One region of the Peribacillus sp. TH16 genome, then DNA from elsewhere that is predicted to be linked to it. Evidence: riboswitches for the same ligand, from Rfam matches in the RefSeq annotation. Region 1 holds a riboswitch; each other region holds the start of a gene.
The links. A riboswitch is a leader RNA that binds a small molecule or an ion and turns the genes downstream of it on or off. The one in region 1 is predicted to bind cyclic di-GMP.

Region 1 (10,169 bases):
CTTTCTGTTGTACCTTCTTCTTCTGAGCTTTCAGTTGTTCCACTTTCGTATGGTGAGCTTTCTTCTGTACCACTTTCGTATGATGAACTCTCAGTTGTGTCACTTTCGTATGATGAGCTTTCTGTTGTATCACTTTCGTATGATGAGCTCTCTGTTGTATCACATTCGTATGATGAGCTTTCAGCTGTATCACTTTCGTATGATGAGCTTTCTGTTGTATCACATTCGTATGATGAGCTTTCTGTTGTATCACTTTCATATGATGAGCTTTCTGTTGTATCACTTTCGTATGATGAACTTTCTGTTGTATCACTTTCGTATGATGAGCTCTCTGTTGAATTACCGTTTTCTGATGAGTTCTGATTTGAATTACTGTTTTCTGTTGATCCTTCATTTGAATTACTGTTTTCTGTTGATCCTTCATTTGAATTACCGTTTTCTGATGAGTTCTGATTTGAATTACTGTTTTCTGTTGATCCTTCATTTGAATTACTGTTTTCTGTTGAGTCGTTGTTTGAACTATTTTCATCCTCATCCTTTGCTAAGGACAAAACTTTGATTTGTTCGGTGGTAACATAAAATATTTCTTCATTTTTAACAACAATGACGTGCTCGTCAGCCACTTCAACCAGTACTCCGTCTACCTTTTCAGGTCCGCCGGTATTAATCGAAACCCAGTTGTGGATAAGCAAGGATAGGACGTCATTAAGTGTAATTGCACCAGAAAAGGTAACCTCAGATGAATCATCATTAGATTGGCTTTCCAAGATGGTTACATTTTTAACGTTTGAAAACGGGAATACGACAAGCCCGTCCTTCTCGGTGGATAACACTAAAAACTCCTCTTTTGCATCTAAAACCCGGCCAATCTTTGATTCCGGCCCTCCACCATTCACTTTAATGGAGCTACCAACAAGTGTTTCCAATAATCCCAAATAAGTATTTGGAAAAACACGCGCTTCATCTACCGGTAATACATCAACACCTGATTTTCTCGCTTGCCCGATTACCATTTTCAAATACTGACTGGCATAATAAACTAATTGATTATCTTCTGTTTGAAGAACAATATAATCGTCCTTCACTTCTAATAGCTTGCCTTCTCTAGAATCCGGCCCGCCTTTAAACACCTTCACAAATTTACCTTTCAAAGCGTCAAGGTACGGTAAACTAACATTCTCTGCCATTTTTCCTTTAGCCTCCAATAGTTATTTATACTTTAATGATATCCGTACTGCATATATATGCGCCTCCTTTCTAATACGGACTCTGCTAATCACCCATTTTAAAGAAATCGTCGTTCACCCTAGAAATATTTTGGTGAATCTTTTAGATTCAAATGCTTTCTCCTTGCAAACAAAAAAATAACCTCGGAAACTTTCCCGAAGCTACTTGATTATTTTCCCTTCATACTATGAAATTAGCACACGGGCACTTTCCTTTTGCCCGGATTTTGTAAATGTCACATAGACCTTTCCTGATTTTTTACCGAGTTGCTTAATGGAAGATGTCACTCTTTTCCCCTTTACCGTTAATTTAGCAAACACACCACCTTTTGAGTTGTTCACCTTAACTACTCACTTTCACGGTATCGGTCTTTCCTTTATTATTCGATACATTCTCTTGGTTTTTTTTAGATGCAACCAATACGAAAAAACTCCAAATACTAATTTGGAGTCATACAATTTACCTATGATATCCCTTCAGCCACCCGACCACCGATTTTCCACTACTTTCGCGGAGGTCCTCGACATTTTCCTTGGCGATGATCTGGCCATCCTTAATCAGAATGACTTCATCAAGAATTTTCTCGAGAATCACTCACCTTCATCGGATGAGCTTTCAGCCGAACTACTCTCGTTTGATGAGCTTTCAGTCGAACTACTCTCGTTTGATGAGCTTTCAGTCGAACTACTCTCGTTTAATGTGTTTTCAGTTGAATTACTTTCATTTGAAATTGTCATTTTTCCTTTAGCCTCCAATAGTTATTTATACTTTAATGCTATCCGTACTGCATATATATGCGCCTTCTTTCTAATAGTGACTTTGCTAATCGCCCATTTTAAAGTAATCTATTTTAATTAGATTCAAAGGCCTTCTCTTTTTCAAACAAAAAAACCTCGGAAAACTTTTCCGAAGCTACTTGATTATTTTCCCTTCATAATTACCTATGATGTCCCTTCAACCACCCGACCACCGATTTCCCACTACTTTCGCGAAGGTCCTCGACATTTTCCTTGGCCATGATCTTCCCATCCTTAATCAGAATGACTTCATCTAGAATTTTCTCGATTTCCTCAATTTCATGAGTCGTGATGATGACCGTTTGCTTTTCAAAATCGATATAAGACAGCAAACTACGTACAATCGACTCGCGGACCATAACATCCAACCCTGAAAATGGTTCATCTAATAGCACGACCGGAGCATCCCGTGACAGAGCGAGCACTAATTTAAGCCGACCCCGATTACCTTTCGACAGCGAGCGTACCTTCTTCCGGACATCCAACTTCATGAATGCCAGCATTTCGATTGCCTTATCCCGATTAAAATCAGCAAACTGCGATGCATGAAAATCAATATACTGACCCACCGTAAAATTAGGATAGAAAAAATCAATCTCAGTTAGATAAGAGACTGCCGAGGCAATCCTCCTGCTCACCGCCACTCCTTCGACCGTCACAACACCATGATCCGGTTTCGCCAGACCAGCAATCAGCTTGAGCAAGGTCGACTTACCGCTTCCATTCGCTCCTAACACCCCGTAAATCTTCCCCACTTCAAACGTGAGCGAAACATTATCCAGGGCAACGACGCTTCCATACTTTTTCGTTATTTCACGCAGTTCAATTATCATTCTGCTTCCCCCTGCTTCATCAAAAATTGTTGTACTGCTGCCAACATTTCTGTTCTGGACAAGCCGATTTCTTTCATGTTTTCAACGAACGTTTCAATAACTTCTGTTTGAATCCGGGTACGCAGTGAAGCAATCAACTCCGGATCATTTTTAACGAATGTACCTTGCCCCCTTCTCGTCTCCACAATTCCATCCCTCTCAATCTCGGCGTAAGTACGCTGAATCGTATTCGGATTGACCCCCATCTCAACAGCCATTTCGCGAACAGATGGCAGTTTTTCGCCGCTTTTTATCTCGCCACGCACAATCGAATAACAAATTCGATCGGCTACTTGTAAATAAATTGGTTTTGATGCATGAAAATCCTCTGACATCAATCACACCTCAATCTTTCGGTCTAGCAGCCAACATGCCGCGAGAAACAATAGCACTAATCCAATAACATCCAACCCGCTTGTTAAAAGTGAAATATTCCCCCCGCCTTCTAGATAAAGCTCCAACTTGAATTCAGACATATTCATTGAAGAACCACTCATCGCAGGTATTAACCATATTTCATCTAGCTTCTGATAAAAGGCCGTATTCACAATACTATCCCGAAGCATAATTATCCCTAAACATAGAACAGAAACAAACAGCCAACGAAGATGTTTAATAGAATGAAACCGGGCGAGCGCATGATATACCACCCATAAAAACAGTAAAAACACGGCAATTAAAATACTAACTGTTAACATAAACGCGTCTATCTTAAGTAAGCCCATTATTCCCAACTTATTTTCCACCTGAAAGTCTGCCTGAAAATAACTCACCGGTATCGTCGATGCCACAAAAATAAGACAGGAGGAAAAAATAATCGAAACCATTTGAAACAGAACACTCGTCAATAATTTACTTCCAAGCAAAATTGCCGACGACTGAGGATTGTAAATCCATAACTGTGTCTTCCCGTCAGAATTCAAACATCCAAAAATCAGAGAGACCATAATAAACGGTTGCATAATCATGATCAACCATGTGCACATATAAAAAAGACCTGCAACTTCCCAATACCTGGATGCTAAAAAAGAAATAAACACTAACCCCCCCTGTACAACCAACAGCCAGAGCAGAGCATTTTTCCCAATCAGCCACTCCTTTTTCATTAAACCTTTAAATGAATTCAACTTCTCAACCCCTTCACCACTGTGTTAGTTACATAGTACACAGTAACACCAAAAATTGTCAAAGGTATTATAAAATAACAAAATAAACTATTCTTTTAAACTGAAATTAAATATAATAGACTAAGTGATTACAAAACGAGGAAGGAAGTAAGATATGAGAAACGAAAAAAAGAAGAAAAAGAAACGGACATGGCTGAAAGTAGTCGGAATTGTCGTCCTTCTTATTATATTAGGCGGTGGGGCCTTTGCCTTCTCCGTATGGAATGCCCTAACAAAAACTGTAGAAACGATGCATACGCCCATAGACCGTAACACGGATAAACGAACTAAGGACCTTGCCCTATCAGATCAGGAGCCCTTTTCTATACTCATGCTCGGTGTCGATGAACGAGATGGCGACAGAGGCCGTTCTGATACAATGATCGTCTTAACCGTTAATCCACAAAAGAAATCGGTTAAAATGCTGAGCATCCCGCGTGATACACGCACCGAGATTGTCGGACACGGTACACAGGATAAAATCAACCACGCGTATGCATTTGGCGGCGCGGCAATGTCAATGGATACTGTCGAGAACTTCCTCGATATTCCGATTGACTACTATATGAAGATCAATATGGAAGGCTTTAAGGATATCGTTGACGCTGTCGGCGGTGTGACTGTGCAAAATAATTTGGACTTCAGCTCTGATGGTGTTCATTTCGCAAAAGGTACGCTTACCCTTAATGGGAAAGATGCGCTAAGTTATGCACGAATGAGACATGATGATCCGAATGGTGATTTTGGCCGTCAATCCAGACAACGCTCCATTATCGAGGCTGTTATCAAGGAAGGCGCAAGCATTTCATCCTTGACGAAATACGATGAAGTTTTCGGTGCACTAAGTAAAAATATTCAGACAAATTTGACGTTTGATGACATGATGGACATCCAAAAGAACTACCGGGCCGCAAGCAAAGACATTTCCGAATCATCCATTAATGGCACTGGAACGAAAATCGACGGAATCTACTATTATATTGTGTCGGAAGAAGAACAAGAAAAAGTTCAAACCGAATTAAAAGAACATTTAGCCATAAAATAATAAATAATAAAAAAGCTGTCTGGACCCGCATCCAGACAGCTTTTTCATTTTCTTCGTCCAATATTCTGACAAAAAACGGACATCAATTGTAGAGATTTGTTGGAATCTTTGTTGTTTATTAGGCGCAAAAAGACGGTATAATCTAGTATGAGTTGAATATTCCTTTCTTCTACTTGAACCTTTTTTATCACTAGACACTATTATTCTTTGGACACGAAATTATGTTAAATATCCTTCATATTCTATAACAATCATAAAAGGAGTGAATTGTATGAAAATCAAGGCAGGTAGTTGGACAATGCTAAGCAAACAGGACAAAATGTTTATTCTGAAAGCCATCAGTGATCGCTCTAAAATGAAATATGTTTCATGAGAAGGAAAACTGTTGATTTCCTAGGTATATACCCTCTCCATTTTCAATAATTAAAAGAATCTTAAACCTCGAAAAAGGAGAGGAATCTATTCAAAACGATAATCCCATAACAAACGCCATTCGTCTTTTTCCTTTACCACATAGCAATCCTGTTCTATTGTAAACACGCCAAAGCGAGAATCGAAGACCTGTGTTACAGGAATCATATAGGCAGTTTTATGCACTTTTCCATCCTTAGCCAGGCTCCAGTTCTTCACTTTCTTTGATCGCCCTACATCATACTGAAAGGTTTCCACTTCCATATGCGACATAAAAACATGGGCCCGATTTTGCACATAATCACCTCGATTCGGGAACCGCAGCTTCATTTCAGAACTTAATAAATCCCATGATTTCCCGAACTCCGCCCCACTCTCATACTCATAAAAATCCTCCACCAAGCGTACAGGGCCACTCGGCCAAAGAAAAAAGATACAACCTCCTACAGCTAAAACTAGGAGCATACTTGCCAATATTCCTTTTGGACTCTTATTTTGTCTTTTCATCTTTCATCACCTTCACAAAGGTCATTGCTATAATATATATGGGATAAACGATAAAAAAGAAGCATGTTATTAGACATACTTCTTAAGTATTGTATGGGTACGGTTTCAGGGGAGATTTCTTATTTATAAGGAGTTGAAATATAAAGGGAAATCATTGAATGACGCTTTCGCCGTCGATTTATTATAAGAAAGCATAAAATACCTAGTAATCCACCAAATGTATCAAGCATAACATCCTGCCACAAGGGGGTACGTCCACCTGTGAATTTTTGATGCAGTTCGTCCGCACTAGCATAAAAAAGGACACACAAAAGAGCACCTAAAGACGAAATAACGCCGTTTTTTACAAAAGTGCGCCAAACACTAATCGTCAAAAAACCGAACACAAAAAAGATAATAAGATGGGCACCCTTTCGAATAAAAAACTCCAAAAATCCAGCCACTCCAGCTGTATGAACACTCACCTCAAGCCCACCATACATAAATGAAATACCACCGAGTTTTTCATACAAAAACGGGGTATTTAACTGTCCTAAAAAGGGAGAAATCCTTTGCTCCTCATACGTCTGTGAGGAAAAAAAGAAGATTAACATGGCCCATAAAACGAACAAAGCTGGGATTAACCACTTACGGAACTTACGGATCATATTCTATCATGTTCCTCAATGATACCGCTTAGTTTTTCCTTAAGATCTTCCACAAGATCATTTACTGTAACATCCTGCTGAAACTCGCCTTTTGTATACGTATCTATTAATATATCAATAAAATCCATTAGAATATCCACTCCAATTTGAATAGAGCCACTATGTAAAACAGTTGTACTAAACCTATTTTTCTAAAATAAGGAATATAGCTCTTTTAATTGATAATCACATATAAAAAGTGTATTGGCAAGCGGAAATAAATTCAAAAAGGGTAAAATCAGAATTTTTAAAGAAATATTAATAGAATGATCACAAAAAGTTCATAACTGACGGATTATTAATATCATCAGCTGAAAATATGTAGTTCATTAGGTGTAAAAAACAAAAGAAAAAGAAATCAAAAAGGACTGATCTCTCAGCCCTATTTGATAAACACCCTTATGATCGACCAAGAAAAAAAGTCAATAAAGAAATCAAGATTAAAGTAATAGTAATATAAGACCCAATAAAAATTTTCTTGCTTCTTTCTTTCTTTTCATAAACTTCCTCGAACGTAATATATTTATTTTTTGTCATCAAATTCTCCTTGTATTTTGATGGCAGCTTGACATCGCCTTCGCGAAGCCCTTTTAGCTTTTTCTTTATATTGTAGTATCGTCAAATATACAAAAATATTAACTGTTTTATTCACTGTTTCTTTGTTGGGCATTTATATCTATTCGTCACTTTCTAGTCTACTATAAATCATACAAAATACATTAATTCAAAATATTCCAATATACCAATTACCCTATTATGTATCACAAAAAGAATTATCTTCTCTTTTTATTTAAAATAATACCACTTCTTTGTACTCACTACCTTCTTCATATTAATCCAATAAGAAAACGCTTACAATAGTACTATATACTTATTATCCTAATTTTTCATTAAATATTTTACTACTTGTTGAAAAGTCTTAGAGCCGGAACATTTTAGTCAGGAAAAATATCTAATTATATCCGAATATTCTATAGAAATATTGGTACTTACAATTTCCGAACAATACTATAGGGAACTAACAATATATTGTGCTAATCTATTAGAAACTCTTAGATATCAGCTCGCGCAAAAGACTAATTTTGTTGATAGCAGATCGCTTCATCCGCAAGATTTTAAGTTATAAGAAAGAAAACAGTAGAATCCAGTTCATAAAAAAAAGGCTGAATAACAGCCCTTCATAGTATCTAAATATCTTTTTGTTTTCCTACTTCCAATTCTTATGGGGTTGATTATTCAAGTTCTGTTCATTCTGAATAAACTCTCGCACTTCTTGAATGGAAACCCCTACACTTTTTGCTTCCAAAATTAAATTAATCCATTCTGCATCCATTTTTTTCTGCATATCTTCTTTTTCACCCTATTTGTGGTAACACAGCCGTCTTAGCATAGCCTTAGACCTGTAATTTTGCGTCCCTACTTTTCAATAGGTTTGCCCTTCTCAAGAGTATTGAAAATTTCACATAATCTTCTTACGATGGTGGTTAAAAACCATGATAAAGAAACTTCCATTATCTGAAAGCCTTTAATGGGTGTCCAGATTTCTCTCATTTGAATTAATGTATAAATTCATTTCATCCTTTTTAAGGTAACCCAGCCATCCTAGCAAATACCTTAGACCTGTGGTTTTGCGCCTTTACTTATCAATTTTTAGATTGAGATTAATTATACTTAATAAGTTAACAATTGTTAATAGGTAACTATTAATTACTTTATTACAATTTCCTACAAAATTTCAATTAGTAAGTAATTTAAATGTCTTCTTAAAAATCTTAAGTGCTCACCGACTTTGCATTGCCTTAGACCTGTAATTTTGCGTCCCTACTTTTCAATAGGTTTTGCCCTTCTCAAGAATAAATTAATACTTTGAAGAAGCCATTCCGACTTTTCCTTTTTGTAGACATTAGGCTTGTTGCTTTACCGTTATATAAGTCGATATTCACCTTTAATATTTTTTGAAAACTTCCGCTTTAATACGCTAATAAGGTTAATTATACATAAAAGGTTATCATGTGTTTAATAATATTTATCGTCTTTTCCCTACAATATTTTCCATGTGAATCATTAGTCTTACTCGTATTCAATACCTATCTTTTGCACATTTTTGTTTTAGTCTTCACTAAAAAGAGCAGTCCGCTTAACAGACCATTATAAATGGGCTGACAAGCGGACTGCTCTTAAACTTTAAGGTTACACACTTGATTCTATTTGGATACCTAGTAAATTGCTAAACATTCCTCTTTTTTCACTCGCTAGTTGGTTATATTCACCGACTTGAATGATTTCCCCCTGATCCATTACCAATACTTGATCCGCATTACGAATCGTCGATAACCGATGAGCAATTACAATAATGGTCATGGTTCCTTTTAATCTTTCGATAGCGGCTTGGATCTTCGCTTCATTTTCCGTATCTAATGCACTTGTTGCCTCATCTAAGACAAGGATAGATGGTTTACGTAATATGGCTCGAGCCAGTACAAGTCGCTGTCTTTCTCCTCCTGACAGTCGAACTCCACGGTCACCAATGAGCGTGTCTAGACCTTGTGGAAGCTTACTGACGAAATCATCAGCTGCAGCGAACTCTAAAGACTCCCAAATGGATTCATCGCTTGCATTAGGGTCAATAATCATCAAATTTTCCCGTATAGTTGCATTAAATAGAAACGGATCCTGAGGTATATAACTAATCGATTTCCTTAGTGATAATAAGTGATCACTAGTAAGTGGGATATCATCAATACTGACCTCGCCCCGATCAGGTTGATTTAATCCCATTAAAAGATCAATTAAAGTACTTTTTCCGGCTCCTGATCTGCCTACGATAGCCGTCATACGGTTAGAAGGTATGTGAACATTTATATTTTTAAGTGCATACGTACTTTCATTTTGATTATACCTAAAGTAGACATTACGACAATCTAGCCCATGTTTAATTTCAATAGATTTAATATTTTTATAATCTGAATTATATAACTCTCTTGCTTTCCTACATTCATTTTGTAAATCTAACAATGCCTTAAAAGATGGAAGAGTAGATCCTATTTGCTCTAAATTAGATTGGATACTTGTAAACCTTGGCCATAACCTTGAAAAAATAACCATTATCAGCATTAATTGTGCTGGCTGGGCCATGAACATCTTTATCGAAAAAAAGACAAAAATCGCAATTAAAAATGCAGAAACAACCTTGAAGATCATTTGAGAAGTTGTATTTAATGTAGTTAACTTAATTCTGTTTTTTTCCATTTTTTCAGTTAAGGAAAGAAACCAACTCAAATGAGAATCTTCTAATGAATTACTTTTGATATCCTTCATTCCATTAAGGTGATCCGTAATACCCGCTAAATATGTTTGTGTTAGTTGAAAAGTTTCTTTTCCTAAAGACTGAGACTTTTTGATAAATTTCCTGGAGAAGAAGATTAGGATCAATCCAAAAACGATTATAAAACTAGTCA
Region 2 (10,169 bases), 1.4 Mb from region 1:
TTCCCGCGATATGATTTAAATTCATCATGAGCACTAAAAAAACGCCAACCAATGTTAGAGTGACTGTTACTGCACTGACTGATGCAAACGTCATCCAACCATTACGGCCAATATTTTTAAAACTTTCACGGAAGTGACGGAGTAATGTTCTAAATTTCATATCCGTAATCACCTCGATGTTCGTCTCGAACTATTTTTCCACTTTCAATGGCAATGACACGTCGTTTAATATTGTTAACGATGTCCCTATTATGTGTGGCCATGACGAGTGTTGTTCCACGATTATTAATTTCTTCAAATATGTTCATAATTTCCCATGATGTTTCAGGATCTAGATTCCCTGTAGGTTCATCGGCGATAACCACCTTAGGGTCATTGACGATCGAACGTGCAATCGCAACCCTCTGCTGTTCTCCACCAGATAGTTCAGAAGGTAGCATTCTAGCTTTATGTTTAATCCCTACTAGATCAAGAACTTCCATGACTCTCATTTTAATTTCTTCTGGTTCTTTTTCGATAACTTCCATCGCAAATGCAACATTTTCATAAACTGTGAAGGTTTGAAGGAGTTTGAAATCTTGGAATACCATACCGATATTACGGCGGAATAGAGGAACTTTCGAATTGCGGATACTTGGAAGGCTGACACCATTTACCAAGATATTACCACTTGTCGGCTTTTCTTCCCGATACATCATTTTGATGAAGGTCGATTTGCCGGCACCGCTGGGTCCTACTACATAAACGAATTCGCCTGGTTTTATTTTTACATTGAGTCCATTAATGGCAATTACGCCATTAGGATAGGTCTTTTTCACATCTATCATTTCTATCATTCTAAAACCACCTAATTTGCTTGTTTTTATATCTATGTAACTAAGCTTTTTCGACAATTTTCACTGGAATCTGACAGGAATCTTTCTTACTAGAGCACAGAAACATTATAACATCTAATTTTGTCAAATTAAGAATAAAAATATTACAGTTTCATTTCAGTGAGAAAGATTATCAACATCTACGTAATAATTCTAGGATTAGTTTTCTTGATTAGGGATTAGATGTGGGTTTTCTGTGGATTTAAAAGGAGGATAAATGAAACGCCCCGCTATATGCAGAACGTTTCTATAGTCGTTATTTATGTTCAGCAAGCCATTCAGCAACTTTGCTCGCTTCGGTTCCCTGAATTATACCTTTTGGCATTGCTCCTTGACCCTTTGCAATGACTTGCTCGATTTCTTCTTTTGATAATCTCGAACCAACTTTCGTTAAATTCGGTCCTACGCCACCTTCAAGATTTACTGCATGACAGCTTGAACATTTGTTTTCATAAATTTTCGCTGCATCTCCTGCATCTACGGTTGTAGTTTCGTTTTTATCACTTGCTGGCTCATTATCTGCATTATCATTGTTTCCTCCGCATGCAGCCAAGGCGAGAGACGTACCCATTAATAAGGCTAACCATTTCTTTTTCATAGAATTTACCCCCTCTGATTTATACCAGTACAGAAATATTATACCAATTTTAATCTAGTTTAAAACCCTCCCCAAGTACTTCCGATGCATCCATTACGATCACAAACGCTTTAGGGTCAACAAGTTTAACCAATTGTTTCAATTTAGTGAATTCCGACTGGTCTATTACACACATCAATATTGGACGAGTATCATCCGTATAGCCGCCATACCCGGAAATTCGTGTTACTCCCCGGTCTAGCTCATGTAAGATAGCATTCCTTACTTCCATTTCATTATTCATGATAATTAATGCCATCTTAGAACGATTCAACCCAACCTGAACGAGATCAATCGTCTTGCTTGTCACATATAAACCTATTAACGCATAAAGCCCTTTTTCAATATCAAAAACAATCGCAGCGCTTAAGACAATGATTCCATCAATGACAGCTACACATGTCCCTAATGACATATGGGTATACTTATGAATAATCTGCGCCGCTAAATCCGTTCCCCCTGTGGAACCCTTCCCACGGAAAACAATTCCTAACCCAAGGCCCACCATAATTCCCCCACATATTGAACCAAGCAAAGCATCATTCGTCCATGGCTCCCAATCCTTTGTAAGGAAAACAACAAGCGGTAAGAACAAGGTTCCAATCAGACTCTTGGCACCAAAATGCCGTCCAAGTATAATAAGTCCAGCAATAAATAAGGGAATATTACATCCCCACAGAACATAGGCTGGCTCCCAACCGAGCGTAGAATCGAGAATCGTACTAATTCCGCTGACTCCGCCTGAAGCAATTTGGTTGGGAAGCAAGAATACATTAAAACCAATTGCAATAATAGCCGAACCGACAATTACCAACCCATACTCCATTAACTTTTGTATCAAAGGGTGCTTCTGCTCCCGGTATCTTTTTCTCATTCTATATTGTCTCCTAAAAAACCATCATTTTTTATCTAGTATTGGCCGAACGTTGTATTGCATCCCCTATAAGATCCTGTAAAAGTCAGCCAAATGACTTTTACAGTGGTAGTAAATTGAACTTCCATGTATACGTAATCATAAAAAAAGCCGAACCAGAAAATCCGGCCCGACTTTTACTTCTTATAATTTTGAACGTAAATAAGCATCAATGAACATATCGATATCTCCGTCCATGACAGCTCCCAAGTTTCCTGTCTCCGCACTAGTACGGTGGTCTTTTACCATGGAGTAGGGATGGAAGACGTAAGAACGAATTTGGCTTCCCCAGCCAATTTCCTTTTGCTCTCCGCGAATTTCATCCAAATCGGCTTGCTGTTGTTCAATTTCAAGTTGATATAATTTGGCTTTCAGCATATTCATGGCTTGAGCCTTGTTTTTGATTTGCGATCTCTCGTTTTGGCACGTTACCACAGTATTTGTAGGTAAATGCGTAATCCTTACGGCTGAGTCAGTTGTATTGATATGCTGACCACCTGCCCCACTTGCCCGGTACGTATCAACCTTCAGATCTTCCGTACGAATTTCTATATTAATCGTCTCGTCGAATTCAGGCATAACTTCGCAAGAAACGAATGAAGTATGACGGCGCCCTGATGAATCGAAAGGAGAAATTCGAACTAGACGGTGAACACCTTTTTCTGCTTTCAAATAACCATATGCGTTATGGCCCTTAAACAGAAGCGTGACACTCTTGATTCCAGCTTCATCACCTGGAAGGTAATCAAGGGTTTCTACTTTAAAGCCCCTTTTTTCACCCCATCTTGTATACATACGAAGCAACATTGAACCCCAATCTTGGGACTCAGTTCCACCTGCACCAGGATGCAATTCCAGAATTGCATTTTTCGAATCATATTCTTCACTTAGTAAAAGTTGAAGTTCAAATTCATTCATCTTTTGTGAAAGAATCGTGATTTCTTCTACCAACTCAGCAAGAAGTTCTTCATCGCTTTCTTCTTTCACTAATTCATACGTCAAATCCAGATTTTCATATGCATCATTCAAATCGGACAATTGATTGACTTGATCTTTCAATGCATTCGTTTCATTGATGACAGTCTGTGCTTTTGACTGATCATTCCAAAAATCAGGGTGTGTCATCTCATTTTCTAGTTGTGCGATTCGTGCCTCTTTTTCATCTAAGTCAAAGAGACCCCCTAAAGTCTGTTAATCGTTGTGCGGTTCGTTCAAGTTCATTTCTAATTTCTGCTAATTCCATTTCTCTTCACCTCATTAAGTATGTTAAAAAAACCCCTGTACAGGGATGTGTTTCAAACCAATAAACATCTTCAAACTATACGCAAACTAAACATGAAAAGAGGCGGCAAGTTCTTACACCGTCTCTCTTATCATTATACACCTAACTTTAAGCTAAATTACCATGGCAATTCTTATATTTTTTGCCGCTGCCACATGGACATAAGGCATTTCGCCCGACTTCATCCTTTTTACGGGCTGGAGCCTTCTTCACTTTTCCTCCATCTTCTTCCTTCGGATTGACCGCTTGTCCTTTTATGACTTCTTTCCGCTCTAAATTGTTGCGAATTTCAGCTTTCATAATGTATTTAGCGACTTCATCTTCCATGGAGGCAATCATGGCTTCAAACATTGCGAAACCTTCTGATTGGTATTCACGAAGTGGGTCAATTTGACCATAAGCACGAAGGTGAATCCCTTGACGCAATTGTTCCATAGCATCGATATGGTCCATCCATTTGCTATCCACCGCACGAAGAACGATAACCTTTTCAAACTCTCGCATTTGATCTTCTGAAAGCTCTGCTTCTTTTTGATCATAGTCTTCTTTCACTTTATCTAAAATAAATTCAACCAATTCCGATTCATTTTTTCCTTCTAAATCTTCTATTGTGATTGAACCTTCATTGAATAGGTTACCATTCAAGTAATCGACAAGACCTTGTAAGTTCCAGCCTTCTTCATCACCCATTGGGGCAAACGCAGCAACATTGCGCTGAATGGATGCCTCAATCATCGTCTCAACAATTTCACGTAAGTTTTCACTTTCCATCACATCAAAACGCTGTTTATAGATGATTTCCCGTTGTTGACGTAGGACATCGTCATACTGCAGCAATTGTTTACGCGAATCAAAGTTATTCCCTTCCACTCGTTTCTGAGCAGATTCAACGGCTCTCGTCACCATTTTACTTTGAATTGGCTGTGAATCATCCATACCAAGACGTGCCATCATACTTTTCATATTATCCGAACCGAAGCGTCGCATCAGTTCATCTTCCATTGATAAATAGAATTGAGTAACCCCAGGATCTCCCTGACGACCGGAACGACCACGCAACTGGTTATCTATCCTTCGACTTTCATGACGCTCCGTACCGATAACAGCAAGGCCGCCAAGTTCTTTGACACCTTCGCCAAGCTTGATATCCGTACCACGGCCAGCCATGTTAGTAGCGATTGTAACTGAACCTTGATTACCTGCATTCGCAATGATTTCTGCTTCACGCTCATGATTCTTTGCATTCAAAACATCATGAGGTATACCTTTTTTGGATAAATACGCAGAAATGACTTCAGACGTTTCAATGGCAACAGTACCAACAAGCACTGGCTGTCCTTTTGTATAACGCTCAGCGATGTCTTCCACAACAGCGCGGAATTTCCCATCCGTTGACGCGTAAATAAGATCGGCGCGGTCATCACGAACAATATTCCGGTTTGTTGGAATCGCAATAACATTCATATTATAGATATTCCGAAATTCCTCTTCCTCTGTCTTAGCTGTACCTGTCATACCAGAAAGTTTTTCGTACATCCGGAAATAGTTTTGGAACGTGATGGTTGCAAGAGTCATGCTTTCATTTTGAATTTCAAGGCCCTCTTTTGCTTCAATTGCCTGATGAAGACCTTCACTATAACGACGGCCCTTCATTAAACGGCCAGTGAATTGATCGACGATGACAATCTCGCCATCTTGAACAACATAATCCACATCCAAATGCATGGAAACATGCGCCTTCAAAGCCTGATTAATATGATGGTTTAAGGTAACATGGTTGATATCGAACAAGTTATCGATATTAAATGCTCTTTCAGCACGGTTCATACCTTCTTCGGTCAGCTGAACACCTTTTGTTTTTTCATCATACGTATAGTCCGTTTCTTTTTGTAACGTCCTCACAAACGCATTTGCTTGGATGTAAAGCTGTGCCGATTTTTGCGCTGAACCAGAAATAATCAATGGCGTTCTCGCTTCATCAATCAAAATCGAATCGACTTCATCGATGACAGCAAAATGCAACGGGCGCTGTACCATTTGTTCTTTATACAAAACCATATTGTCACGCAAGTAATCAAAGCCTAACTCATTATTCGTGCTATAAGTAATGTCAGCATTGTAGGCAGCTTGTTTTTCTTCTTTAGAATGACTGTTCAAATTCAACCCAACAGTCAAACCCAGGAAATCATACAATACACCCATCTCAGTTGCATCACGGTGCGCCAAGTATTCATTGACAGTCACGACATGCACACCTTTACCAGTAAGCGCGTTTAAATAAACCGGCATGGTTGATGTTAATGTTTTACCTTCCCCCGTTTTCATCTCAGAGATGTTTCCATCATGAAGTGATGCCCCACCCATGATTTGAACACGGTAAGGATACAAACCAAGAGCTCGTTTTGCCCCTTCACGCGCAACCGCAAAAGCTTCAACAAGCAAATCATCCACGGTTTCCCCGTTTTGATAACGCTCCTTAAACTCCTCTGTTTTGGCGCGCAACTGCTCATCCGATAACGCAGCTGTCTCATCAGCCAGCGCTTCGACCTGATCAGCGACTTTTTCCAGACGCTTAATTTCTCGCTTATTCGGATCAAAAACTTTATTTAATATATTAAGCATTCAATAACGCTCCTCTATTATGGTAATGATCATTCAATAACACATTCATATAAGTAAGAAGAAACACACCTTCTGTTAATACTAATCCAAGCTTAATTTTAACACTTCTATTCTAGAGGTACAACTTCATGTCACTCTATGTCTATGGACCTGAATTCAGTTCTTACGAAAAACATTGGATAAAAGAGGGGTAAAACTGTTAAAATAGAGGGAAGTAGCAAAAGTACATTACACACTCCCCACTTTTCACATGAGTCCTTAACAAGACAAACGAAAATGCGAAGTAAGCACAACCTTCTATCAATAGAAATTTTTGGTCCCTCTATGACTGATAGTCAGTTGAAGCAATCTAGCTTTTCAGGCTTCCTATTCCTGTGATTTTATGTGGGTTTAAAACTTATAAATCGAAGATAAATAGAACATGTTTCGAGGTGGTATTGTTGATTGGTGAACGTGTAAAAAAACTGCGAGAAGAAAAGAAAATGTCAATGACTGAACTAGCCGATAAAGCCGGAGTAGCAAAGTCATACTTAAGTTCGCTCGAGCGTAACTTACAAACGAATCCTTCTATTCAATTTCTCGAAAAAATCTCTGCTGTACTTAACATTCCTGTAGATGCCCTTCTTTACGATGCACCAAATAAGGAATCCTTGGACACTGACTGGATGAAAATTGTTGAGGAAGCTATGAATTCTGGCGTTTCAAAACAACAATTCAGAGAGTTCATTGAGTTTAATAAATGGAGAAAAGATAAACAAGAATAGATGAATTCTAAACTATCTTCACAAACATAAATAGTACTGCTCTATCAAACTAGTATTGATAGAATTTCAGAAAATAAAATAATCCCTATAAGCAGCTATGTTGTAAATCAACTGTTTATAGGGATGTTTTTTTCATTCCTTTTTGGTTCTTAGTTTTCATTGTTCTGCTCTAGTGGCACATTTAGATTCTCTTTTTTTAAAAAAGCACTAATTTCTTCTTTCTTAAAACCCAATTTCCTAGCTTCTGAAATCAACTTCACCCATTCTTGATCCACTTCCACGTTAACCACCTCTTTTATCCTCCTAAAATACTACTTGTATGTATTTCAGGCAGACCAGCCATCTTAGCATTAAGCAAACTTAGGCCTGTGCCTTTGCGCCCTCATCTTTCGCTGAGCTTGCCTTTGTCAGGGAAATTATTACAAAAACTATATTTATTAAGTTATTATAGCGAATATTTGCTCCAAATATTGCTACTTTATGTCGCTAAATTACCACAATGCACAACTTTTTATCGACAAAATATTACAAAATCAAGAAATCCATGATATTTTTTGTCTATTTCATGTACAAAACAAGATGGTTCAAATGATTCACGTTCGTTTTTTTATAAAATTATAAACATTGCCCTTCTTATTCAAACGATGGGGCATATTAATTCTTTCCATAATAAGTGCATCAAAGGCTTTTTGCGCAGACAAGTCCTCACCGCATAGGTCGGACAAAGCCAACCTCCATATTCTGCACTGCTAAAAGACGCTCTATGACATGTATAGCAATTTTTCTGATACAAAAATCCAACTCCTCTGCACCATAATCAAATCATTTTACATAAATAAATTATTGTTCTTTTTAAAGAACTTTAATCTGAGTATAGTGCAATAGGAGGGGTTATTTAAATAGGTATAAGTACCTATTTATCTTATTAAAGAACGGAAAATGTTCTTTTTAAAGAAAATACAATACATTCCATACTTCATTGTGTTTTTTAGAGAACAATGAAATTCCCAGGAGCCAACCAATTAATCGATACTATTTGATACCTTGTTTTCAACAGATGGATTTTACTTATTATCACATTATCAAAACACTTATCAAATTGCCGAAAGATCATTAAGGAAAAAGGAAGGAAATATAAACAACCATTGACTTCTATGGTTGAAATCGGTGGTTATTTTTCCAGAGCTTATAGAACTCCTTAGCCCAAATGAACATTGCAATGGATGGAGTAAAATTTAAAAAGCACAACCCATAGTCTGGGTTGTGCTTTTGTTTATAGATTCATATTAACTAGGTTCAATTAATCCGTAGCGCCCATCTTTACGACGGTACACAACGTTCGTTGTATTTGTATCCGCATTGGTGTAAACGAAGAAACTGTGACCAAGCATATTCATTTGCAGAATCGCTTCTTCACTATCCATTGGCTTCAAATCAAAGCGCTTATTGCGGACTACTTCAATATCAGTATCATCTTCAAATTCATCCACCACTTCATCAATTTCCGTATTAAAGGCGAACGCCTCAGGAGTTGTAGATAAGTTGTTACGGAATTTACGATTGACTTTCGTTTTATGTTTACGAATTTGGCGTTCAAGCTTGTCATTAATCAAGTCAATAGCAGCATACATATCCGCATTTTCCTCTTCAGCGCGAAGAACCAAATTCTGCATAGGAATCGTCACTTCGACCTTGGATGTATTATTGTTAACTTTCAAATTCACTAACACATTTGCATCTGGTGTATTGTTAAAATATCGTTCTAACTTGCCAATTTTCTTTTCGACGTATTCTCGAATTGCTGGAGTTACCTCAATGTTTTCACCGCGTACGTTGTAATTCATAAAGTGAGTCCTCCTTAAATTAAGACTATACAGTTAGATTCTACAATACCCCTCCGGTTTCCTTTAGAAACACATCATGAAATATGTCGAGATTATGAAACAATTGTCGGAAGGTTAGGAAAGGGTTGATGTCTGCCCTAGCTTTATTATAACAAATACAAAGCTATAAAGAAAAAATTAAGCCCTTAATATTTACAGAAAATTTAAAAACAATTAACATTAAAACTGTTTGCAATTAAAACGGCTGATTAATATCTAATTTCTTTTATCGTAGAACACGCCATCTGTGGATAATGATTGATAAGGGTTCACATATTTATTAGTAGATTCTTTTTTGAGACTTAGCTGTTTAATATCGCGTTGGATTTCTACTTTTTGTTCTTCTAGAAGTTGTGAAACTTTTTCGTTGAGTTCGATTAACTTCTTCCCTAAATCCTGTTCAGAATCAGAAAAAGGCGGTTGAATCCCTGCCATCAACTTCTCCCGCTCCTCAAGCAAGGCCTCAACCTTTTCAATTTTCCGGTCCCGATCCTGCTCATTTTCCAACGTCGAAAGTAATTGGTTCGTTGCCTCATAAAAATGTTGAATAGCTCCCATTATGCTTGACCACTATTGGCAAATTGCTTCTGGCGGTTCAACTGAATAGCTTCCTTCCATGTATCGCGAAATTCCATGACAAACCCTTCAACCTCTTCTAAAATATCCAGATCACTTTTAATGTTGGCTTCAATCAAGCGTCGATTCAAATAATCATAAAGGGACATTAATTCCTTGGATATAGCCAAATCCATTTTTAATGTGACCATTAGCTCCTGAATGATTTTTTGCGCTTTAATTAAATTCGTGTTTTTTTCTTGAAAGTTTTTTTCCGCAATTGCTTTTTTGCCCAATGTAATAAACTTAAGGCATCCATTATAAAGCATTAACGTAAGTTCACCTGGAGAGGCAGTATTCACCGAATTTTGTTGATAAGATTGGTAGGGATTATTGATTGCCATCATTCAAACTTCCTTTCTAAAATTGCTTAGCTGAAATACTGAGATAGGCTGCTGCTTTGACTATTCGCTTTCGAAATCGCTTTCTCCATGGCTGTGAATTGATTATAATAGCGGGTTTCTAAAGCCTTCAGCTTGTCTTGCCAACTATCTATTTTCGTATTGTAGCTATTTAAGAGTTTTCCAATCGTGAAACTTGAATTATTAACAGAAGTCGCTTTACCTGCTTTATCTTGG
Region 3 (10,169 bases), 670 kb from region 1:
CCGATCGGACCTCTGGCCATTTTGATAAAGAAGGATACGTGGGTTTAGACTTCCTGCAATCTATCGTTCCATCAAAAGAAAGTGAATTTTATTTCTGCGGACCTATTCCTTTTATGGAAGCAATCAATGAGGCCCTAAGTAAATGGAGTGTATCGAAAGACCATATTCATTATGAAGTATTTAGTCCACTCGCTATTTTAGGAGAAAAATAAGTAAATTAAATTTGTGAATAAAAAGGATCTTTGATTGAAGGTCCTTTTTTCATGGATAATAAGAAGAAAGGGAAGTCTTGAAATACTATTTATTAATTACACAAGAAGGAGAAAGGATTATGAAGAATAACGAAAGCGATCTCCCGACAGGATTAGCTAAACCTGCACAACGAGCACTCGCTGGAGGTGGGTACTTGTAACTTGAGCAGTTTACTAAGCTAAGTGAAGCAGAGGTCTTGCAGCTACATGGTATGGGAGCTAAAGCATCGGAGCAAATTCGTCGTGCTCTTTCTGAGAAAGGATTAGCGTTCGCCAACGGTTCTTGAAAAACCTTTGTTGTACATATTACATTAGGATGAGAGGTACTGCGGTATCTCCTTTTTTTGTTGCGAGCAGGATTATCGAAAAAAGCAACGAATAGTAGGGTAATGAACATAAAATAAACGAGTGAGGGTGAATTTGATGGGAGTTCAAGCGGAAAAGATCTTTGTTAACTTGCCTGTTAAAGATTTGAATGCCTCAATAGAATTTTTCACAAAAGTTGGCTTTGAGTTTAACGAGCAAATGACCAATGAAAATGCAACGTGTGTGGTTATCAGTGAATCTATATATGTCATGTTATTGGTTGAAGATTACTTTAAAACGTTTACCAAGAGAGAAATCCCGGATTCAGCAAAAAGTACGGAAGCTATTGTGGCATTATCGGTTAAAAGTAAGGAAGAAGTGGATGAGATTGTGAATAAAGCCCTGGATGCTGGTGGAAAGCCTTTTAATGAAGCCATTGATCATGGGTTCATGTACGGTTGGAGTTTTCAGGATATAGATGGACATCTTTGGGAGATATTTTACATGGATGAAAGCGGATTTAATCAAAATTAAATCTATTTCAAGACACAATCCTTCACTAAGGACTGTGTCTTTTTTTGAAGTTCAGTGTCGTACCTGAGTCAACATGATTGCCTGCTTGTTAAAGTATAAAATAACAATTTATACTTATGATACAATATAAGGGAAAATGTAAAGGCGGGTACAAAAAGTGACGACAATTTACGATATTGCAAAAAAAGCGAATGTTTCACCGATGACTGTATCGAGAGTTATTAATAATAAAGGAAATATCAGTGAAAAGACTAGAGAAAAAGTAGAAGCTGTTATAAAAGAGTTAAACTATATACCAAATTCAGCTGCTCAAAGTTTGAATATTAAAAAAACCAAGTTACTTTCATTAATCATAACTGACATCACTAACCCCTTTTTTACAAAGGTTGCAAGAGGCGCTGCGGATAAGGCTAATCAAATGGGATATCAGCTTATTTTATGTAATACAGATGAAAACTACGAAAAAGAAAGTGAGTATATCAATGCATTAATTTCTAAAAGGGTAGATGGCGTAATTATTGCTCCAACAGGTGATCAATCGACCAAAAACTTAAAGAAACTTATTAAAAACAGAATCCCATTTACATTAATAGATAGGCAAATTGAAGATGTTTCGTGTGATAGAGTACTTGGAGATAACTATGAAGGGACAAAATTGCTTCTTCAGCATTTAATTGATTATGGTCATCAAAGAATAGCGATGGTTCATGGCCCACTTACGATTTCCACTTCGAAAGAGCGGTATCAGGCGTATATTGAAACGTTAAAAATTAATGATTTAAAGATAGATCCCGCTTTCCTAGTAGAGACTCATTATAAACAAGAAAAGCGATGGAATGGAATCGCTCATTTGGTTAATGTTTCTCCTGCTGATCGTCCAACAGCGATTTTTGCAGCGAATAACTTCATTGCCATTAAAATTATAAAAAGTTTACGAGAAAAAAAGATTAAAGTTCCAGAAGACATAGCTGTCGTTTGCTTTGACGATTTAGAATTATTTTCAGACTTTGATCCTTTTTTGACTGTATCTTCGCAGCCTGCTTATGACTTCGGATATTTAGGAACACAATTAGTGATTGAAAGAGTAGATGAAGTCGGTCCAGCTGATTATCGAACAATAAATTTAAAGCCTGAATTGGTAATCAGAAAATCATCTGGAACTCCTATAAAATAATAGGAGTTTTTCTCTGCTGCGGAGATTAATACAAATGAAAAAACCACCTAAAAGAAGGTGAGCCTTTTCTATTTATTCAAATATCTGTACATGACTTATTCAAGTAATTCAGCACCGTAAGAATTATCAATTATGCAACGCCAGGTACCTGTCGAATCCTTTTTAAAAACATAGGTAGCCATTCTTTCCATTGAGAATACCGAATCAGTCTTTTGATTGGCACTCAGAAGGGCTTTTGCTACAACTAATGCCGTATCACCTGTTTCGATTATTGCCATCTTTTCTTGATTAACAATTAAACTATGATTAAAATAATCAGCGATAGCAACGAATGCCCGACGTATTTCTTCTTTTCCTTTAGCTAACGTTCCAGGTTTTACAACTAATGTAGCATCCTCTGAATAGAAATCCATTAATTGATCGAAATCCTCATTATTTATTGCTCGGTCTGCATTCTTTATTACTAGTTCTAACTCATGAGTTTGCATATTTGCCCTCCTATCCGATAGGTAATTTATAGGGATTCCAATTTACCCCTTAGTGAAGAATATTCGACTGTCTTGTTGAGGAATCCTTCTCTTGGCCAAATAAGAAAAATCAACTTCATTACTATAAAGCCATTTTTGAAGGGCAATCTGCCTATAGGGTAGCAATGAAAATAATTACCGTAGCAAACCATCCTAGTTATTACAGCTAAAGGTGAATTATTAGCTTTTCTATTTTGATAAAGTAAAGAAATAGAAAAAAGGCGTTAATGTGTAAAAAATGTGTCAGGCAGCAAGCATAGGCCTATTGTCTACCTTCTAATAAAAATCCCCTAATTTCCTCTAACGGTATTTCTACATTGATAGCCATTTGAATGAGTTCAATCCATTCTGTATCTAATTCTTTTACTCTGTCATTTGTCTGAAGTAACATTACCTATTCCTCCGTTGAAGAGGTAGCCCAGCTATCATAGTCAATCTGACCTTAGACCTGTTAGCTTTGCGTCCTAACCTTTCGATTAGTTTGCCGTTTTCTCATTTTATTATAGTTATATATTACTATCTAGATAGTGCTAATGTTGTCGTAAATTGTAGAAATGTAATTATTATTCTTTAAAAACAAATTGTTAATTCGATTGGGAGACCTGTTGAATGACAATAAAGATATTTAATGGGGAATAAAACTATTATATTTAATATGATTTTTTGTATTAAAGAAGGAACCATCCATTTTTAATAGAATGTAAGACTTTGATTAAGAGGAGGATGATCAGTTTGGAGAGAAGAGCTTTACTGGTATCTCGATTTCCAGAATATGAAGAAGAAATTGGCGGATGGCTATGGTGTTTAGAAGATGTTCGCCGTACTCTTTTAACAGAATTAACTGGAATCAGCCAAGGGATCCTTGATACAAAAATGGATGAAAGACAAACGATTGGCTCGCTGTTATATCACATTGCATTGGTCGAGGCAGATTGGTTATATGAAGAGGTTCTTGTTACTGAATGGGATTCTGAAATACGCTCGTTGTTTCCGTTAGAATGCCGTTCTGAGGAGGGCTCTTTAACCCATATTGAGGGACAAACTGTAGAAGAACATGTTAACCGACTTAATAAGGTACGTGAAGTGTTTCTTTCCCACTTTCGTTCAATGGATCTAACAGATTGGCGTAAACCGAGGGTTCTTGAACAATATGACGTCACACCTGAGTGGGTTGTGTACCATTTGATTGAACATGAATCACATCATAGGGGGCAGATTTTCCAATTGCTAAGCAAATTACGGAATGATTAAGATGTTAAAGAGTGGGAACTTTTTATCCATCTTTAACTAACTGATTGGCTCCAGTTAATTATCAAACCCACTAAGCGGTGGCTTGTTTATGAACATTAGCACATTATTCCGCATTACCAGCTATTTCAAGTGGTGTAGTTATTCCATTAAAGGGCGCCTTTATGAAAAAAAGAAGGTGTCCTTTTTGAATGGGACCATATTCTTGAATAACGGATAACTCTAAGATAACTGCAACTTCAGCTTTAGACTTAGCGGAAATAAAAACATCCTTTTTTGTTAAGACTTAGAGAATATATGGAGGTGCTTTAAAATGGGTATAAGAAAAATCACAACAAACTTGTGGTTTGATACACAAGCAGAAGAGGCGGCTAAATTTTACGCTTCTATCTTTAAAAATTCCAAGATTGGAAGAATCACTCACTATGGAAAAGAGGGGCATGAAATCCACGGGATATTAGAAGGAACAGTAATGACCGTGGAATTCCAACTGGAGGGCCAGGAATTCGTAGCATTAAATGGCGGTCCGCAATTCAAATTTACAGAGGCAATATCATTTATAGTCAATTGCGAGTCACAAGCAGAATTGGACTATTTTTGGGACAAACTCTCCGAAGGCGGAGACGAGAAGGCACAAGTGTGCGGTTGGCTGAAAGATAAGTATGGTGTTTCGTGGCAAATTATTCCTACGGCCCTAACTGAGATGCTAAGCGACCACGATCCAGAAAAATCAGCAAGAGTTATGAATGCAATGCTCCAAATGAAAAAAATTGACATCAAAACATTAAAGCAAGCGTATGAGGGATAAGATTACATTGTTTGAGGTATTAAAAATGAATTTCTTTGTTGTCACTTTACAAGACCATTTAATAAAAAGCTTGATTAAAAACCTGTATAAATGTATACAGGTTTTTTTAGATTGTTCCACTGAACTATCCTCGCTATAGGTCCTTTTTCTTATCTCTAAATATTAACAGTGTTGTTTAACAAATCCTTATTTTGATATTGTTGCAATTAATTTATTGACAATTTAAAATATTGTTGTTATTTTAATGTTACCGGTAACATTCTAGTAACAATAGGAGGTCAAAATGATTATTGATGCTCATCAGCATTTTTGGAAGATTGACCGAGCTGACTATTCTTGGCTTTCAAAAGATATGGGAGTCCTCTATCAAGATTATCTTCCAGGAGATTTAGATCCCTTATTAGAAAAACAGGGTATTGCTGGAACTGTTCTTATCCAAGCTGCTCCTACATATGAAGAGACTTTATTTCTTTTATCATTGTATGAACGGTATGACTGGATTTATGGTGTAGTTGGCTGGATAGACTTATCTTCTCCAGCTTTTCCGAAGCAACTAGATTCGTTAATGAAACGACCGGGAATTGTTGGTTTGCGTCCAATGCTCCAGGATTTAGAAAATAGTGATTGGATATTACAAGAGCAAGTGATAGAAAATTTAAAATGGCTTATTAGATATAATCTTCCATTAGATTTATTAATTAATAATAAACACATTGCATCGATTTTAACTTTATTGAAAACGCTTCCGAACTTAATGACAGTAATAGATCATATGGCTAAACCGAATATTACTAAAGGGGATTTAAGCGAGTGGAAAGAGGATATGTACTCTTTATCACTGTTTCCGAATGTTTGGTGCAAAATGTCGGGTTTAATGACGCAAGCGAATCCAGCTATGTGGAAAACTGAAGATTTTGAGCCATATATTCATCATATTGTGCAAACATTTGGTCCATCCCGTTTGCTTTTCGGCAGCGATTGGCCTGTATGTTTATCAGCTGGAAGCTATGATGAAGCACTGCAGATTATCAAAAGAAATTTACCGGAAAATTTAACCAATAAGGAAATGGATAAAATATTTTCTAATAATGCGAAAGCCTTTTACAAATTAAAAGAAAGGGGAGATAGCCATGAGTAAAGTAGGCTATGAACAGGACGTTACGAGCATCGTTATGTCTGATCAAGATAATGTAGCGACTCTTTTGAAAGATGTAGAAGAAGAAGAAACATTACTATACGTCATCAATGGCCAAAAAGCGGTATTGACAGCCAAGCAATCGATTCCATTTGGACATAAAATCGCAATTAAACCGATTGAAAAATTAGCAACGGTTATCAAATATGGAGAAGTAATCGGTGCAGCGACAAGTGATATCGAACCTGGTGAACATGTACATGTACATAATATTGAAGGAATCAGAGGAAGAGGAGATAAGGCGGAAGGGGAGAAACAACGATGAGCATGATAAAAGGGTACCGTCGTTCAAACGGGAAATTTGGAATACGTAATCATCTGTTAATTATCCCGACTGTCATTTGTGCAAATCACGTAGCCAATAGAATCCAGCAAGCAGTACCAGACTCTGTGGCTATTCCGCATCAGCATGGCTGCAGCCAGATTGGTGATGACAAGGAACGTACACACAGACTTCTTGGAGGTATGGGGAAAAACCCAAATGTTGGTGCAGTTCTTTTAATTAGCTTAGGCTGTGAGGTTATTGATGCCAAAGTTTTGAAACAAGAAATTGAAGAAGAAACAGGAAAACCTGTTGAGTGGCTTGATATCCAAAATGCAGGCGGAACGATAAAAGCTATTCAAAAAGGGTCTGAATTGGCAAAAAGCTTATTCAAGGAAATCGAAAAAGTGCCACAAGTAGATGTTCCTATATCAGAATTAATACTAGGTGTGAAATGCGGCGGTTCCGATGCTACATCTGGTCTTTGCAGCAATCCCGCTTTAGGAAAAACAGCTGATCAGCTCTTAAATAAGGGCGGAACCATTGTAATGGGTGAAACAACTGAAATTATCGGGGCTGAACATATTGTCGCTCAAAAAGCTGTGAGCGAAGAAGTGGCAAATAAGCTATATGCCTATGTTAATAAATTTGAAAAAGAAGTAGAACGCATTGGGGCAGATATGCGTGGCGGAAATCCAAGCCCGGGCAATATAGAGGGAGGCCTGTCTACTATCGAAGAAAAATCTCTTGGATGTATAAGCAAAGCAGGTACTGCTCCTTTGAACGATGTATTATCTTTTGCAGAAGAAATTCCAGGGAACGGCTATTACTTCATGGATTCACCAGGGAATGATATCGAGTGTGTATCGGGTATGGCTGCCGCTGGTGTTCATATGGTCTGCTTTACGACAGGAAGAGGGACACCAACTGGGAATCCAATTATTCCGGTCATCAAAATAACGGGAAATGAACATACTGCCATCAAAATGATCGATAACATTGATATAGATACAAGTCCTGTAATGAAAGGAAAAGAAACAACAGAAGAAGCAGGAAATCGTATTTTCGAAACGGTTCTTAAAACAGCACAAGGTGAGCTGACAAAAGCTGAAATTTTAGGCCATCAAGAATTTAGTATCAGCCGAATCAGCATCAGCCTGTAGAAACAAATAGGAGAAGGAGGATCTATATATGAGTAAATTAAAAAATCGAACAGCTCTTGTCACAGGCGGTAGCCGAGGGATTGGAGCAGCAATTGTCATGAGATTAGCTGAAGAAGGCGCTAATGTGGCTATCAATTATACATCACCCGGTTCATTTGAAAAAGCAAACGCTTTAAAAGAAAAAGTAGAAAAAGAGTTTCATATTCAAGCGATTGTTGTGAAAGCAAATGTTGGGGTGAAAGAAGAAGTTGACCAAATGATAGACCAAGTGGAAAAAGAGTTAGGATCGGTAGAGATCCTAGTGAATAATGCTGGTATTGCTCCATTTGAACCTTTTTTGAGTCTTTCAGAAAAAACATGGGATGATACCTATCAGACGAACGTAAAATCGATCTTTTTGACAACACAAAGAGCGGCGAAAAAAATGATCGAAAATAAATACGGAAAAGTCATTAATATTACATCAACTGCGAGTATTCTTGTGACAAGTCCAGTAATCCCGCATTATATCTCATCAAAAGCAGCAGCTTCGCATTTAACAAAGGCCTTGGCGATTGAGTTAGGCAAATACAATATTAATGTAAATGCAGTCGGACCGAGCACCGTTGCAACGGATATGTGTGATGAATATTTGGCAGATCCTCAAATTCTAGCAAAAGAGATTGAAGCGAATCCAATGAAGAGACTTGGTACAGAAAAACAAATTGGAGATTCTGTTGTCTTTTTAGCCTCTGATGAAGCCGTGCAAATCAATGGGCATCTGTTAATGGTAGATGGCGGATTAACGGTTAAAGCGGCACAGCCTGAAGATCATATGAATCATGAACAGGAGGTAACATTATGAGACTACTCAACAAGATAGCAGTTATCACTGGCGGAGGAAGCGGTATAGGCAAGGAATCAGCCCGTTTATTCGCAAAAGAAGGCGCATTTGTTATCATCACAGACATTCATGCTGAAAATGGGCAAGGAACAGTTTCTGAAATAGAAGAAAATGGCGGAAAAGCAGCATTTTACGAAGTAGATGTGACGAATCCTGAAGCGGTTCAATCTGCAATACAACAGATTATTGAGACGTATAAAAAAATAGATATTCTATTCAACAATGCAGGAATCAGCAATGTGGGTAGAGTGGACGAAGTAGAGCCAGATGTCTGGGACCGAATTATGAGTGTAAATGTGAAGGGAGTTTATTTACCCTCTAAATACACGCTTCCTTATATGATGGAACAAAAAAGTGGAGTAGTCATCAATATGTCGTCTTGCGCTGCGGAAATGGGTCTAGTTAAACGTGCCGCATACTCAGCAACGAAAGGCGCTGTACTTGCTCTGACAAAAGCCATGCAAGTGGACTATGCCCCTTATAATATTCGAGTAAATGCTTTATTGCCGGGCACCATCTTAACTCCATTTGTTGAAGATTATTTGAAAAATTCATATGACGATCCTGAAATCGCAATCGGATCGATCAAGAAAAGACAGTTAAGCGGAGAATTAGGAAGACCTAGTGATGTGGCAAAGGCTGCACTATTTCTAGCTTCAGATGAGTCTACGTTCATGATGGGATCGCCTTTATATATTGATGGCGGAGTTGTTTTTGGGAAAAATGCATAAAAGGAGAATGAAACTATGAAACTAGCTACTTTTATAAAAGGTGAAAAGCAGAAACTGGCTGTTCAGATTGAGAATAACTTAATAGATATCGAAGAAACTGCTAAGAAGAATGAATGGAACAATATAGTAACAGATGTGATGCAAGTAATTGAATTCAATCAATCCGAACTAAAAGATTTTGAAATAAAGGTTAATGAAGCTGTCACAAATGGAAGTGCAGTAGCTATTGAAGAGGAAGGGCTTATATACGGTCCTAGTGTTACAAAACCTCATAAAATCATTTGCGTCGGATTGAATTACAGAAGACACGCAGATGAAACCAATGCACCGTATCCTGAAGTGCCTATCTTGTTTAACAAATTTGATAATACGTTAACAGGTCATCAAAGTGAAATTGTTATACCAAATGTAACGAATGAACTGGACTATGAGGTTGAACTGGGAATTGTAATTGGAAAAAAGACAAAGAACGTAACACAAGAAGCTGCTCTTTCTCATGTTTTTGGTTATTGTACAGTCAATGATTTGTCTGCAAGAGATCTGCAAATGAGAACACAGCAGTGGCTGCTTGGAAAAACCTGTGATGATTTTAGTCCAGTAGGACCTTTCTTAGTGACAGCGGACGAAGTAGGAGATCCAAACAACCTTAATTTGAAAACGTACGTAAATAATGAAATAAGACAAAACTCTAATACTTCCGATATGATCTTTTCATGCGCAGAAATCGTAAGTTATATTTCCCAGCACATGACGTTAGAGCCGGGAGATCTTATTTTAACAGGTACACCTGAAGGAGTCGTATTAGGCTTACCGGCTGATCAGCGCGTTTATATTCAGCCAGGAGATGTGGTCACTGTTGAAATCGAAAAGCTTGGAACACTAACGAACAAATTTGTTCAAGAAAGTGAAAAGGTTTTGACTAATGCTTAAAGGAATCCCGCCTATTATTTCTCCAGAATTGATGAAAGTTATGATGGAGATGGGGCACGGTGATGAGATTGTACTTGCAGACGGAAACTATCCGGCTGCAAGTCATTCCAACCGGATAATCAATGGTCATGGACATGGCGTTGCTGATTTTTTACGG

Region 2: another riboswitch for cyclic di-GMP. It lies ahead of JFV29_RS26485 (anti-repressor SinI family protein); the one in region 1 lies ahead of JFV29_RS19825 (anti-repressor SinI family protein).
Region 3: another riboswitch for cyclic di-GMP. It lies ahead of JFV29_RS30740 (anti-repressor SinI family protein); the one in region 1 lies ahead of JFV29_RS19825 (anti-repressor SinI family protein).

The regions. Positions count from the first base shown of each region.
Region 1 is NZ_JAEKEM010000009.1:1,185,907-1,196,075, forward strand. It holds gene JFV29_RS19770 (hypothetical protein) at 1-1,187, opposite strand, end outside; gene JFV29_RS19775 (hypothetical protein) at 1,413-1,568, opposite strand; gene JFV29_RS19780 (hypothetical protein) at 1,672-2,085, shown strand; gene JFV29_RS19785 (ATP-binding cassette domain-containing protein) at 2,165-2,854, opposite strand; gene JFV29_RS19790 (GntR family transcriptional regulator) at 2,854-3,231, opposite strand; gene JFV29_RS19795 (hypothetical protein) at 3,235-4,023, opposite strand; gene tagU (polyisoprenyl-teichoic acid--peptidoglycan teichoic acid transferase TagU) at 4,178-5,107, shown strand; gene JFV29_RS19805 (hypothetical protein) at 5,567-6,025, opposite strand; gene JFV29_RS19810 (VanZ family protein) at 6,145-6,672, opposite strand; gene JFV29_RS19815 (hypothetical protein) at 6,669-6,812, opposite strand; gene JFV29_RS19820 (hypothetical protein) at 7,111-7,248, opposite strand; gene JFV29_RS19825 (anti-repressor SinI family protein) at 7,919-8,056, opposite strand; cyclic di-GMP riboswitch class I at 8,077-8,158, opposite strand; cyclic di-GMP riboswitch class I at 8,296-8,362, opposite strand; cyclic di-GMP riboswitch class I at 8,484-8,564, opposite strand; gene JFV29_RS19830 (ABC transporter ATP-binding protein) at 8,902-10,169, opposite strand, start outside.
Region 2 is NZ_JAEKEM010000009.1:2,557,720-2,567,888, forward strand. It holds gene ftsX (permease-like cell division protein FtsX) at 1-160, opposite strand, end outside; gene ftsE (cell division ATP-binding protein FtsE) at 150-836, opposite strand; gene cccB (cytochrome c551) at 1,132-1,473, opposite strand; gene JFV29_RS26465 (YitT family protein) at 1,523-2,338, opposite strand; one part of gene prfB (peptide chain release factor 2) at 2,570-3,604, opposite strand; one part of gene prfB (peptide chain release factor 2) at 3,606-3,668, opposite strand; gene secA (preprotein translocase subunit SecA) at 3,816-6,329, opposite strand; gene JFV29_RS26480 (helix-turn-helix domain-containing protein) at 6,770-7,093, shown strand; gene JFV29_RS26485 (anti-repressor SinI family protein) at 7,243-7,383, opposite strand; cyclic di-GMP riboswitch class I at 7,420-7,506, opposite strand; gene hpf (ribosome hibernation-promoting factor, HPF/YfiA family) at 8,380-8,937, opposite strand; gene JFV29_RS26495 (flagellar protein FliT) at 9,193-9,534, opposite strand; gene fliS (flagellar export chaperone FliS) at 9,534-9,935, opposite strand; gene JFV29_RS26505 (flagellar hook-associated protein 2) at 9,962-10,169, opposite strand, start outside.
Region 3 is NZ_JAEKEM010000009.1:1,858,062-1,868,230, reverse strand. It holds gene hmpA (NO-inducible flavohemoprotein) at 1-212, shown strand, start outside; gene JFV29_RS23020 (VOC family protein) at 675-1,091, shown strand; gene JFV29_RS23015 (LacI family DNA-binding transcriptional regulator) at 1,249-2,265, shown strand; gene JFV29_RS23010 (YybH family protein) at 2,361-2,753, opposite strand; gene JFV29_RS30740 (anti-repressor SinI family protein) at 3,055-3,183, opposite strand; cyclic di-GMP riboswitch class I at 3,202-3,288, opposite strand; gene JFV29_RS23005 (DinB family protein) at 3,525-4,043, shown strand; gene JFV29_RS23000 (VOC family protein) at 4,354-4,848, shown strand; gene JFV29_RS22995 (amidohydrolase family protein) at 5,132-5,986, shown strand; gene JFV29_RS22990 (UxaA family hydrolase) at 5,979-6,308, shown strand; gene JFV29_RS22985 (UxaA family hydrolase) at 6,305-7,468, shown strand; gene JFV29_RS22980 (SDR family NAD(P)-dependent oxidoreductase) at 7,497-8,312, shown strand; gene JFV29_RS22975 (SDR family NAD(P)-dependent oxidoreductase) at 8,309-9,082, shown strand; gene JFV29_RS22970 (fumarylacetoacetate hydrolase family protein) at 9,098-10,012, shown strand; gene JFV29_RS22965 (RbsD/FucU family protein) at 10,005-10,169, shown strand, end outside.